3 regions of the Mesorhizobium sp. WSM4846 genome follow, and region 2 is predicted to be linked to each of the others. Evidence: predicted binding sites of a transcription regulator. Region 2 holds the regulator's gene; each other region holds the start of a gene.
The links. Region 2 encodes PhoB, which activates phosphate uptake and scavenging genes when phosphate is short. Its sites were predicted from a motif close to TGTCATNNANCTGTCAT; they were not measured.

Region 1 (4,060 bases), on a different contig from region 2:
TTTTGGCTTGGTGCCTCGGCGCTTGATCCGGGCCGCCTTGATCCGGCAGTGCGTGATGCCTATCTCAGGCGCATCACGCAAATCGAGCGCGTTTCGACGCATGCGCCCCGGAGGGCGGCATCGCCGCGCCCCGGAGCTTTGTCATGTTGGAAACCCGTCAATTGGCTGAACATCAACCCAAACTCGGCGAATTCGGCTACGCCGGCGACGATCATGTCGTGCCCTTCGAGGTCGGCCCGCTCGACGTGCGCGGCCGCACCGTCCAGCTCGGGCCGATGCTCGACGCGATCCTCAGCCGTCATGACTATCCCGAGCCGGTCGCCCGCCTGCTGGCGGAAGCCTGCGTGCTGACGGTGCTGCTTGGCACCTCGCTCAAGTTTGATGGCAAATTCATCCTGCAGACCCGCACCGACGGGCCGGTCGATATGCTGGTGGCGGATTTTTCCACGCCGCATGCGCTGCGCGCCTATGCCCGCTTCGACGCCGACCGGCTGGAGGCGCTGACGTCTGCCGGCGAGACCTCGCAGCGGACGCTGCTCGGCAGCGGTGTCCTGGCGCTGACTATCGACCAGGGCGCCCACACGCAGCGCTATCAGGGCATCGTCCAGCTCGACGGCGAGACGCTGGAGGAGGCCGCGCGCACCTATTTCCGGCAGTCAGAGCAGATCCCGACCGATCTCAGGCTTTCGGTGGCCAAGCTGTTGACGCCCGGCATCGGCGGTGCCCGCGAGCAATGGCGCGCCGGTGGCATCCTGGCGCAGTTCCTGCCGCAATCGCCTGAACGCATGCGCGTGCCCGACCTTCCGGGTGGCGACGGCGATCCGCGCGAGGAGATCCATGATGCGGCCGACAATTCCTGGCAGGAACTGCTCGCGTTGCTTGGCACCATCGAGCCGACGGAACTGATCGACCCGACGATCGGCGCCGAGCGGTTGCTTTACCGGCTGTTCCACGAGCACGGCGTGCGAGTCTTCGGCGGCGTGCCGGTAGCCGACCAGTGCTCATGCTCCAGGGAGAAGATCCGCGGCATTCTCGAAGGCTTCTCCGCCGACGAGATCAGGGACAGCACCGAGGATGGCGGCATTCACGTCGCCTGCGAATTCTGCTCGAAGCAATATGACTTCGACCCGGCGGAATTTGCTGCGGCTCAATAGCCGGCGTCAGTGCTGCCTCGGTGCCTTCGCAGAGCTTGGTTTCTCGCCCCTCGCAATGGGCGAGAAGCCCAAGTGAGCCTCAGTTGACGGTGCGCCGCGTGCCCGGCAGGTCGAGCGAAAAGGCGGGGATGGCGACGTCGAACGTTTCGCCCCGCTTGTTGCGCATCGTGTAGTGGCCGACCATGATGCCGGATGGCGTCGAGAGTGGGCAGCCAGACGTATACTGATAACTGTCGCCTGGATTGAGTTCAGGCTGGTCGCCGACAACGCCGGCGCCGCGCACCTCCTCGACCCGGCCGGTGCCGTCGGTGATCTGCCAGTAGCGCGACAGAAGCTGCACGAATTCATCCGACTGGTTGTCGATGGTCACCTGGTAGCCCCAGACATAGCGGTTCTCCGAAGGGTCGGAGCGATCTTCCAGATAGAACGGCCTGACCTGCACTTCGATGTCGCGCGTGACGGCGCTGTACATAAATCACTCCACACTATGCAGACGGAACATTCGACCCTCTCCGCAGTTCGGTCAACGGGGTGCGTCGCCTCGGTGTCTGCCATCGTTGCCCGAATTTGTTAAGCGCAGGTGCCGATCAACAATGTCATTTAAGTGACACGTGACAATGATGGTGTGCAGGGCCGGGCGACTCAGCATTCTGTCGAACTGTTGAAAACGGCTTCATGCGGCCGGTTTTTTCTGGAGCGACCAGATATTGATGGAATTGACAGTCACAGCCGCCTTGCTTTCCATAGCTCTGCTTGTTGTCAATCTCGCCAGCATCCTGCTCGCTTCGTTGAAGCTGAAGCGGCCTGGCAGGATCACGCCGCCAGCCGCCAAGGCGCCGCCGGTGTCGATCGTCGTGCCGTCGCGCGGCGTCGAGCCGTTTACCGGGGAGACGCTCGAGCGCGCCTTCTCGCTCGACTGGCCGCACTATGAGCTCATCTTCTGCGTCGCCCATGCCGACGACCCGGTGGTCGGGCGGATCACCGATGCGATCGCCCGCTTTCCGGCCGTGCCGGCCCGGCTGCTGGTCGGCGACGACCGCATCAGCGGCAATCCGAAACTCAACAATTGCGTGAAGGGCTGGGAGGCCGCGCGCCACCACTGGGTCGTCCTTGCCGATTCCAACGTCCTGATGCCGAGGGACTATGTCCAGCATCTGATGACGGCATGGCGGCAGGACACCGGCCTCGTCTGCTCGACGCCGATCGGCTCGCGGCCGGACGGGATCTGGGCGGAGGTCGAATGCGCTTTCCTCAATACGCTGCAGGCGCGCTGGCAATATACCGGCGAGGCGCTCGGCCTCGGTTTTGCCCAGGGCAAGAGCATGCTGTGGAACAAGCCATTGCTCGACGCCAATGGCGGCGTCCGTGCGCTTGCTGCGGAGATTGCCGAGGATGCCGCTGCGACCAAGCTTGTCAACGGGCTCGGACTGCGCGTCAATCTCGTTGCCTCGCCCTTCGAGCAGCCGCTCGGCTTGCGCACATTTGGCGAAATCTGGTCGCGCCAGGCCCGCTGGGCACGCCTGCGTCGCGTCACATTCCCACTGTTCTTCGCGCCCGAGATCCTGATCGGAGCGGCGCCGCCGCTGGTGCTGGCGCTGGTTGCGGCAGCAGGCGCCGGTTTCAGCCTGCCGGCTACCGCCGTCGCCGTGCTGATAGTCGCCTATCTGCCGGAATGCGCTCTCGCCTCGGCCAAGGGCTGGCACCTGTCGCTGCGCATGATCCCGGCGATGGTTGCGCGGGACGTGATGCTTCCCGCCATCTGGGTGCGCGGCTGGCTCAGCGGTGCCGTCGACTGGCGCGGCAACACGATGACCATCCAAACCAGCGCCGTTGCGGAATTGGAAGAGTCGCCGTCGGGCGCCTGACCGCGCCTGCTTTGCAGATCAGAGCGCAGCAGTTCGGCGCGTATCCTATCTGGCGGCTAAGGCCTGCTCGATGTCTTCGAGCAGGTCGTCAGTGTCCTCCAGTCCGACGGACAGCCTGAGCGTGCCTGGCCCGATGCCAAGTTCGGCCCGCGCCTCGTCGCTCAGATTCTTGTGTGTCGTCGTCGCCGGATGGGTGATCAGGCTCTTGGCGTCACCGAGATTGTTGGAGATCAGCACGACATCGAGCGCGTTCTGGAAGGCGAAGGCCGCCTGCTTGCCCCCCTTGACGTCGAGGCAGATCAGCGTCGAGCCGCCCGACATCTGCTTCTTGACGATCGCCGCCTGCGGGTGATCGGCGCGGCCGGGATAGATGACGCGGACAATTTCCGATCGCTCGGCGAGGAAGTCAGCGATCCGGCCGGCACTTTCTGTCTGCTGGCGAACGCGCAGCGGCAGCGTCTCCAGCCCCTTCAGCAGCGTCCAGGCATTGAAGGGTGAGAGGCTGGGACCGGTGTGGCGGAAGTAGTCGTGCAAATTCTCGTCGATCCACTTCTTGTCCGACAGGATGATGCCGCCGAGGCAGCGTCCCTGGCCGTCGATGTGCTTGGTCGCCGAATAGACGACGATATGGGCGCCGAGCTGCAACGGCTTCTGCTGCAAGGGCGTGGCAAAGACGTTGTCGACGATCAGCCGCGCGCCGATCGAATCGGCAAGCGAGGCTACCGCTGCGATGTCGACGACCTCCAGCGTTGGATTGGTCGGGCTTTCAAGGAAGAACAACTTGGTGTTGGGCTTGACCGCCTTTTCCCAATTGGCGATGTCGGTGCCGTCGACCAGCGTCGCCTCGATGCCGTATTTCGGCGCCAGCGTCTCGACCACCCAGCGGCAGGAGCCGAACAGCGCGCGCGCTGCCACGATGTGGTCGCCCGCCCGGGCACTGCACAGCAACGCCGCCGTCACCGCCGCCATGCCGGACGCGGTGGCGCGGGCATCTTCGGCACCTTCCAGCGCACACATGCGCTTCTCGAACATGTCGACCGT
Region 2 (4,060 bases):
GTCGGCATGGTATTCCAGAAGCCGAACCCGTTTCCGAAGTCGATCTACGAAAACGTCGCCTACGGTCCGCGCATCCACGGCCTGGCCAGGAGCAAGGCCGAGTTGGACGGCATCGTCGAATCGAGCCTGAAGAAGGCCGGACTGTTCAACGAGGTCAAGGATCGCCTGCTCGAGTCGGGTACCGGCCTGTCCGGCGGGCAGCAGCAGCGTCTGTGCATCGCGCGCGCCATCGCCGTGTCGCCGGAAGTGATCCTGATGGACGAGCCCTGTTCGGCGCTCGATCCGATCGCCACCGCCCGCGTCGAGGAACTGATCGACGAACTGCGCCAGAATTATACGATCGTCATCGTCACCCATTCGATGCAGCAGGCGGCGCGCGTGTCGCAACGCACGGCGATGTTCCATCTCGGCTATCTGGTCGAGGAGGGCGCGACCGACAAGATGTTCACCAACCCCGACGACAAGCGCACCCAGGACTACATCACCGGCCGGTTCGGCTGAGCGGTCCGGCGAATTTCGAACACGAGGACAGCACCATGGGTGAACACACCGTCGCATCTTTCGACGAGGAACTGGAGCACATCGACCGGCTGATCCGCGACATGGACGAGCTCGCCGCCGCAATGGTGGCGGCCTCGATCCGCGCGTTGCTTGCGTCGGACAATGCGATGGCGCAGCGCGTCGTCTCGGACGACGCCATCATGGATGCGCGGCAGCGCGAGCTCGACGACAGCGCGATCACGCTGATCGCCAAGCGGCAGCCGATGGCGCAGGATCTGCGCGCCGTGGTTGGCGCAATCCGCATGGCGGGCGATCTCGAGCGCATCGGCGATCTGGCCAAGAACATTGCCAAGCGGGTCAGCGCAGTCGGGCAGAGCGCGACGCCGCGTAATCTGTCGCACGGTATCGACGCGATGGCGGATCTCGTTCTTGTGCAGCTGCGCGGCGTGGTCGAGCACTATGTGTCGCGCGATGCCGGCGCGTTGAAGGAACTGCGCGCCGACGACCAGAAGATCGACGTGAAATATACGGCGGTTTTTCGCGAGCTCCTGACCTACATGATGGAGGATCCGCGCAACATCACCGCCTGCACGCACCTTCTGTTCTGCGCCAAGAATCTCGAGCGTATCGGCGATCATGTCACCAACATCGCCGAAAACGCCTATTTTGTCGTGACCGGGCAGCAATTGCCGGCGGATCGCCCGAAGCTCGACGAAACGACGATGTCGGCGCCGGCGACATGACAGGAGTGACCGGCCGATGATCGCGCCGCGCATCATGGTGGTGGAGGATGAAGAGCCGCTGGGCGTCCTCCTCCGTTACAATCTTGAATCCGAAGGCTATCAAGTCGAGGTGGTGACGCGCGGCGACGAGGCCGAAATCCGGCTGCAGGAAAACGTGCCCGATCTTTTGGTGCTCGACTGGATGGTGCCGGCGGTTTCCGGCATCGAGCTTTGCCGGCGCCTTCGGGTGCGCCCCGAAACCGAGCGGCTGCCGATCATCATGCTGACCGCGCGCGGCGAGGAGAGCGACCGGGTGCGCGGCCTTTCGACCGGAGCCGACGACTATCTGGTCAAGCCGTTCTCGACACCGGAATTCATGGCCAGGGTCAAGGCGCTGCTGCGCCGCGCCAAGCCCGAAGTGCTGTCCAGCGTGCTCAAGGTCGGCGACATCATGCTCGATCGTGAATCGCACCGGGTCTATCGCAAGAAGAGCGAGATCCGGCTCGGGCCGACCGAATTCCGGCTGCTCGAATTCATGATGCGCCACCCGGGCCGGGTCTTCTCGCGCAGTCAGTTGCTCGACAATGTCTGGGGCGAGACGATCTACATCGACGAGCGCACTGTGGACGTCCATGTCGGCCGGTTGCGCAAGGCGGTCAACAATGGTCGCATGCCCGATGTCATCCGCACCATCCGCGGCGCCGGCTATGCGATCAGGGAAGACTAGCTGACGTTCAGGTGATGCCGGCCTGCGAACGGCTGATACCTGCGCTTCCGGTGCTGACGTACCCGAAAGTACGCTCCGCCCCGGTTCTCGGAACCCACCATTCTCGACTCGGCCTGACCTGAATCTCAACACTCCCCAAGTCGCGACCCGGGAATCCCTGCCTTCGGATTCAAGCCACGTTCTTTCCGACCGAGCCGGCTCGTGCCTGGATGCTCGGCGCGAAAATCTCCTGATCGACGAAGCTTAGGGCCCGCATGGCGCAGCCTTCGCGGATCAGCGGCAGCTCGTTCGGCTCGGTGTCGAAGGAAATCGAACCCGAATGCTGGCCGCCGGCGGTCTGGGCGATGGCCTCGCGCAGGGCCGGCTCGATCAGGTCGAAGGCGGCAGCGCTGGCGCCGACCATGGCCACCGGCGCCGGATCGATCAGCGCAAACAGGCTGCCGAGCCCGAAGCCGAGCGCCTCGCCGGCCTTGCGGTAGGCTTCGCGCTCCGGTCCGTCCATCTCGCGCGCCCGGGCCGCCAAGGCCCGCATGTCGGCGTCGCTGACATCGGCGACCGGCTCGGCGTTCTCGCTCAACAGCCTTGCGTTGCGCCAGATGGCGTAGTTGCCGGCATAAGCCTCGACGCAGCCGCGCAGCCCGCAGCGGCAAAGCGCGCCGCCCGGCCGATGGATCATGTGGCCGAATTCGCCGCCTGAGGAGTGGGTGCCGGTGAACAGATCGCCCTTCAGCACCAGCCCCATACCGATGCCGTGCGAGAGCAGGATGGCGATGAAATCGTCGCGGTAGCGATCCGGGTGGCGCCAGTGCAGCGCCACGGCCATCATGTTGCAGTCGTTCTCCATGATGGCCGGGATGCCGAACTCGCGTTCCAGAATGTCGGCGAAGGCGATGTTCGTCTGCGGCGTGATCGGCGACCACAACATGGCGCGCGCGTGGGAATCGGTGATGCCCTGGATCGCCAGCGCGATGCGGGCGACGCTTTGGACATCGAGGTCGGGATCTTCGAGCCGGCGCCGGACGATGGCGACACATTCGTCGATCAGCGCGTCACGCGACATGGTCAGCGTGTCCAGCCGGCGCTGTTCCTCGGCGACCACTTGTCCGGCATAATCGATGACGGCGACCGACAGGAAATTCAGCGACAACACGACGGCCAACACCGCAGCGGCTTGCGGATTGAGGCTGAGGCCGACCTGCGGCCGGCCGCGTTTCAGCGAAACCGTCTCGCTCGCCTTGCTCTCGGCCAGGATGCCTTCCTGGATCAGGTCGGCAGAGATCGCCGATATGGTCGAATGGCTGAGGCCGGTGGTCGCGGCGATCTCGGTCCGCGACGGCTGGCCTGCCCGGCGCACGGCCGAAATCACCATCGCCCGGTTGCGCCGGCGCAGATCGTCATGACGGATTCCCACCGACATTTTTTTGTTTCCTCCTCATTGCCGCGGCCGCTCATGAATCGGAAGCCGTCGGTATGTCGGTCAAATACTGGCAGAAGCAGAAGGGGCTGTCATTATTTATTCCGAGCCTCGAAAAAAAGCCCGACAGGACGTCAAAATCCATCAGAATTGGTGTTGACAGTGCTTCGGCGTTGGACCAGTATTTTTTCGAGGCTCGAAAAAATAGGGCCTTTGTGCCGGCCTTCGGGCCAGTTGGTCGCGCCCTACGCGGCGCAGGGAGGAATATCATGAAGAGATTCGCAGCCGCCATTCTGGCGGGGGTCGCCATGTCGCTGACGCTCGCGTCGGCCGCGCAGGCCAAGGACAAGGTCATTGGCGTTTCGTGGTCGAACTTCCAGGAAGAGCGTTGGAAGACCGACGAAGCCGCCATGAAGGAGGCGATCGAGGCCGCCGGCGACAAATATATCTCCGCTGACGCACAGTCCAATCCCGGCAAGCAGCTGACCGACGTCGAAAGCCTGATCTCGCAGGGCGCCAACGCACTGATCATCCTTGCGCAGGATGCCTCGGCCATCGGTCCGGCGGTGCAGAAGGCGCTGGACGAAGGCATTCCGGTCGTCGGCTATGACCGGCTGATCGAGAACAAGGACGTCTTCTATCTGACCTTCGACAACCAGGAAGTCGGCCGCATGCAGGCCCGCGAAGTGTTCAAGG
Region 3 (4,060 bases), on a different contig from region 2:
TTCGTCCGGGACACGAGATAGTCGGCAAAGCGTCATTGGCGAGCCATCATTGCCGCCTATCTATTGCCTGCGGGTCGGCAGTCGAAGGAGGCGACGGATGAATGACAGAATTAACACCCTGGATGAGCTTTTGAGCGATCCAATGGTCAAGCTGGTGATGGAGCGTGACCGCGTGCAGCCGGCCGAGCTTCGCTCGCTGCTTGAAGAAAAGGTTCGCCGGGATGACGATGCGTCGGTCAATCCCGTCACCGATCGCCCAAACTCCGATCGCCTTGGCACCGACCGCTCCGTCCCGCCCGCTCATATGGTAGCCGAGAGCTGCCACAAGCTATGGTTGTGTGGCTAAGCAGCGGCCTGCAGGTGTCGGCGATCCTTCGCGCGCCTTCGGTCCTGCGGCGTTTCCAGGCTCTCACCGCTACGGTGATAGAGCGAGCGCCTTGCCCAGCCCCTCTGCCCTAACAATTTGATTCAAACTTTGTTGGTAATTTCTTGTTAGTAATCCGGACTGGTTTGTCCGGCGGCGTTGTCTTGCCCTCGGTCTGTTGTGTTCTGCGTACAGGTCCAGATGCGGTTATCAGGCGTCGTCATCTTCTCGATCGCGTCACTTTGCCTTGCCGGCTGCACGTCCACGTCCGGCGTCGACGCGCTGCAAGTGCCGTCCAGCGAGACGACCAGCTCGGTTGTACGACCGCCCGCGCCGGTGGCGTCGGTCGGCGCTGCCGATGCCGAACCCGACTTCGCGCCGGAGGAGGCGACGGAGCAGACTGTGGCAATGGCCACTCCGGAGCCTGCCGAAAGCATCGAGCCACCCGTCGAGCCGATTGCCCTGGTGGCGCCGAAGCGGCTGGCACGGGCAGCACCGATCCTTGCCGAGCCGGTCCAGCGCTATCGTTTCCGTGACGCCAAGCCGATCAATTTCGGCAGGGCATCGCCCAGGCACCTCGCCGTTCACGGCGTCGACGTCTCGCGCTGGCAAGGCAATGTGAACTGGGCGAAGCTGCGCGCGCAGGGCGCGAACTTCGCCTACATCAAGGCGACCGACGGCGGCGATCACCTCGACCCGATGTTCAGGAAGAACTGGCGCAATGCCGACGCCGCCGGCCTCAAGCGCGGCGCCTATCACTTCTTCTACTGGTGCCGCACCGCTAGTGAGCAGGCTGACTGGTTCATCCGCAACGTGCCGAGGGTCGAGGGCGCCTTGCCGCCGGTGATCGATGTCGAGTGGAACGGCGAATCCAGCTGCAAGCGGCGGCCGTCGCGGCAAAAGGTGCTGGAGAAGATGCAGGTGTTCATGGACAAGCTCGAGCGCCACTACGGCCAGCGGCCCATCATCTACACCGCGCCTGATTTCTACCGCGACAATCTCAGAGGCGCATTTCTGGACTATCCATTCTGGCTGCGCGCGGTGGCACAGCACCCGTCAAAGGTCTATCCCGGCCGCAAATGGGTGTTCTGGCAGTATTCCGGCTCCGGCCTGTCGCATGGGGTGAGGGGCCGCATCGACCTCAACGTCTTCCACGGCGACGAGAGAGCCTGGCGGAACTGGGCTGGCGGGCGGCAGATGGTGGCCGAGGCGGAGTAGGCGGCCGAGGAAAGCCCCATTCGCAGGCCAGCATGAGATGAATATTGACGGACCTGGCCGCCTGTCGCGGAAGTGTCATCGATCCGTCATCGCATTGCAATGTCGTTCCCGCAATCAGGTGGCTTCCATTCGAACAGGAGACGCCACCCGTGCCCCGCCATTCCGCGCTTTTCGTCCTGACGGCAGCGCTTGCTGCCTCGGTTTCGCTGCCGGCCCATGCCGACATGATGTTCAACCGGGTCGCGAGCTTCGCAGTCGCCGGTAACCTGCCGGGAAACGTCGAGAACACCACGCCGACTTCGTCCGAGATCATCACGGCGAGCGAAGACGGCATGACGCTGGTTTATTCCGATAGCCCGCTCGGTGCTGTCGGCTTCATCGACATCGCCGATCCCAAGGCGCCCAAGGCCGGCGGCATCGTCAAGATAGCAGGCGAGCCGACCTCGGTTGTGGTCATCGGCGGCAAGGTGCTGGCCGGCGTCAACACGTCGGAAAGCAAAGCCAGGCCTTCGGGCAATCTCACCGTTATCGACCTTGCCTCCAAGGCGATCGAAAGCACTTGCGACCTCGGCGGCCAACCGGACTCGCTGGCGTTCAGCAAGGACGGCAAGTTTTTGGCCATCGCCATCGAGAACGAGCGCGACGAGGATCTGAACGACGGAGAAATTCCGCAGATGCCGGCGGGCGACCTCAGGATTTTCACGCTTGCCGAAGGCCAGCCTGATTGCGCGACGATGAAGACCGTCAACCTGGCGGGCATTGCCGAAGTCGCTGGGGAAGATCCCGAGCCGGAATTCGTCGCCTTCAACGAGGCCGGCGAGATAGCTGTCACGCTGCAGGAAAATAACCACATCGCCATCGTCAACGCCGAAACCGGCGCGATCGTCACGCACTTCTCCGCAGGCTCGGCCACTCTGGACAAGATCGACACCAGGAAGAACGGCGCCTTGTCCTTCGATGGCAAGATCGAAAACGTCGCGCGCGAGCCCGACGCCGTGAAATGGCTCGACAATGACCGCCTCGCCGTCGCCAACGAAGGCGACTACAAGGGCGGCTCGCGCGGTTTCACGATCTTCAGCAAGAAGGGCGAGGTGCTCTACGAATCCGGTTCGTCCTTCGAGTACCAGGTCGCCAATGCCGGCCATTATCCCGACGACCGCAACAAGAAGGGCGTCGAGCCGGAAGGTCTCGAGACCGGCACGTTCGGCGAGGATAGGCTGCTGTTCGTCGCTTCGGAGCGTGGCTCCGTTGTCGGCGTCTACAAGGACGCGGGTGCGGAGCCCCGGTTTGTCCAGATCCTGCCGTCCGGCATCGGTCCGGAGGGCTTGGTCGCGATCCCGTCGCGCAATCTCCTGGTCACCGCCAACGAGGCCGACCTGGTCGAGGACGGGCTCGCCCGCTCGCACGTGATGATCTACGAGCGCTCCGAGGGTCCCGCCACTTACCCGATGATCACGGCAAAGCCCACGGCAGACGGCACGCCGCTCGGCTGGGGCGCGCTTTCGGCGCTCGCGGCCGGCGACACTGCCGGCAAGCTGTTCGCTGCCTCGGACTCGTTCTACGCCAACGCGCCCTCGATCTTCGAGATCGATGCCACCCAGACGCCGGCGCTGATCACCGGCAAGACCATCGTCACGCGTGATGGCCACCCTGCACAGAAGATCGACATCGAGGGTCTTGTCGCCAACGGTGAAGGCGGCTTCTGGCTGGCCAATGAAGGCGATCCGGCAAAGCTCGTCCCGCACGCCATCCTGCGCGTCGACGACAAGGGCGTGATCAAGCAGGAAATCGGCTTCCCGATGGAACTGCTCGCCCACCAGAGCCGCTTCGGTCTCGAAGGCATCACCGCGATCGGCGAAGGCGACGACCTGACGCTGGTGATGGCTGTCCAGCGCGAATGGGCCGACGACCCCAAGGGCCAGGTCAAGCTCTTGGCCTACAAGCCCAAGGCCAAGGAATGGTCGGCGGTGCGCTACCCGCTCGAAGCGACCGAAGCCGGCTGGATGGGCCTGTCGGAGATCACCACGCACGACGGCAAGCTCTACATCCTCGAACGCGACAACCAGATCGGCGACCTGGCCAAGGTGAAGCGCATCTATTCGGTGGCGCTCGACGCCTTCAAACCGGCCAAGCTCGGTGGCGACCTGCCGTTGGTCGAAAAGACGCTGGTGCGCGACATCGTCGGCGACCTGAAATCAGCCAGCAACGGCTATGTCGCCGACAAGGTCGAAGGTTTCACCATCGACAAGAATGGCGACATCTTCGTCGCCACCGACAATGACGGCGTCGACGATTCTTCCGGCGAAACCCTGTTTTTACGCCTGGGTAACATCAGCGCCGTGAACTGAGGGTGTTTCCCTCCCCCTTGAGGGGAGGGTCGATCCGCGAAGCGGATCGGGGTGGGGTCGTTTCGGCCGCTCGACTCTTCCCTGACGGACAATCCGACAACAGCCGCAGAATCTTCGCTGCGGCAGTTTT

Region 1: the regulator PhoB is predicted to act here: its motif matches at 1,749-1,765, upstream of AC0L15_RS12275 (ceramide glucosyltransferase).
Region 3: the regulator PhoB is predicted to act here: its motif matches at 1,656-1,672, upstream of AC0L15_RS25635 (esterase-like activity of phytase family protein).

What each region holds. Positions count from the first base shown of each region.
Region 1 covers NZ_JBVVPZ010000011.1:38,971-43,030, forward strand. The annotation lists gene argF (ornithine carbamoyltransferase) at 1-26, shown strand, start outside; gene AC0L15_RS12265 (Hsp33 family molecular chaperone) at 144-1,154, shown strand; gene apaG (Co2+/Mg2+ efflux protein ApaG) at 1,234-1,626, opposite strand; gene AC0L15_RS12275 (ceramide glucosyltransferase) at 1,865-3,019, shown strand; gene AC0L15_RS12280 (O-succinylhomoserine sulfhydrylase) at 3,065-4,060, opposite strand, start outside.
Region 2 covers NZ_JBVVPZ010000025.1:19,493-23,552, forward strand. The annotation lists gene pstB (phosphate ABC transporter ATP-binding protein PstB) at 1-501, shown strand, start outside; gene phoU (phosphate signaling complex protein PhoU) at 537-1,244, shown strand; gene phoB (phosphate regulon transcriptional regulator PhoB) at 1,261-1,950, shown strand; gene AC0L15_RS20415 (ROK family protein) at 2,120-3,367, opposite strand; gene xylF (D-xylose ABC transporter substrate-binding protein) at 3,634-4,060, shown strand, end outside.
Region 3 covers NZ_JBVVPZ010000039.1:8,416-12,475, reverse strand. The annotation lists gene AC0L15_RS25645 (hypothetical protein) at 98-346, shown strand; gene AC0L15_RS25640 (glycoside hydrolase family 25 protein) at 566-1,582, shown strand; gene AC0L15_RS25635 (esterase-like activity of phytase family protein) at 1,732-3,930, shown strand.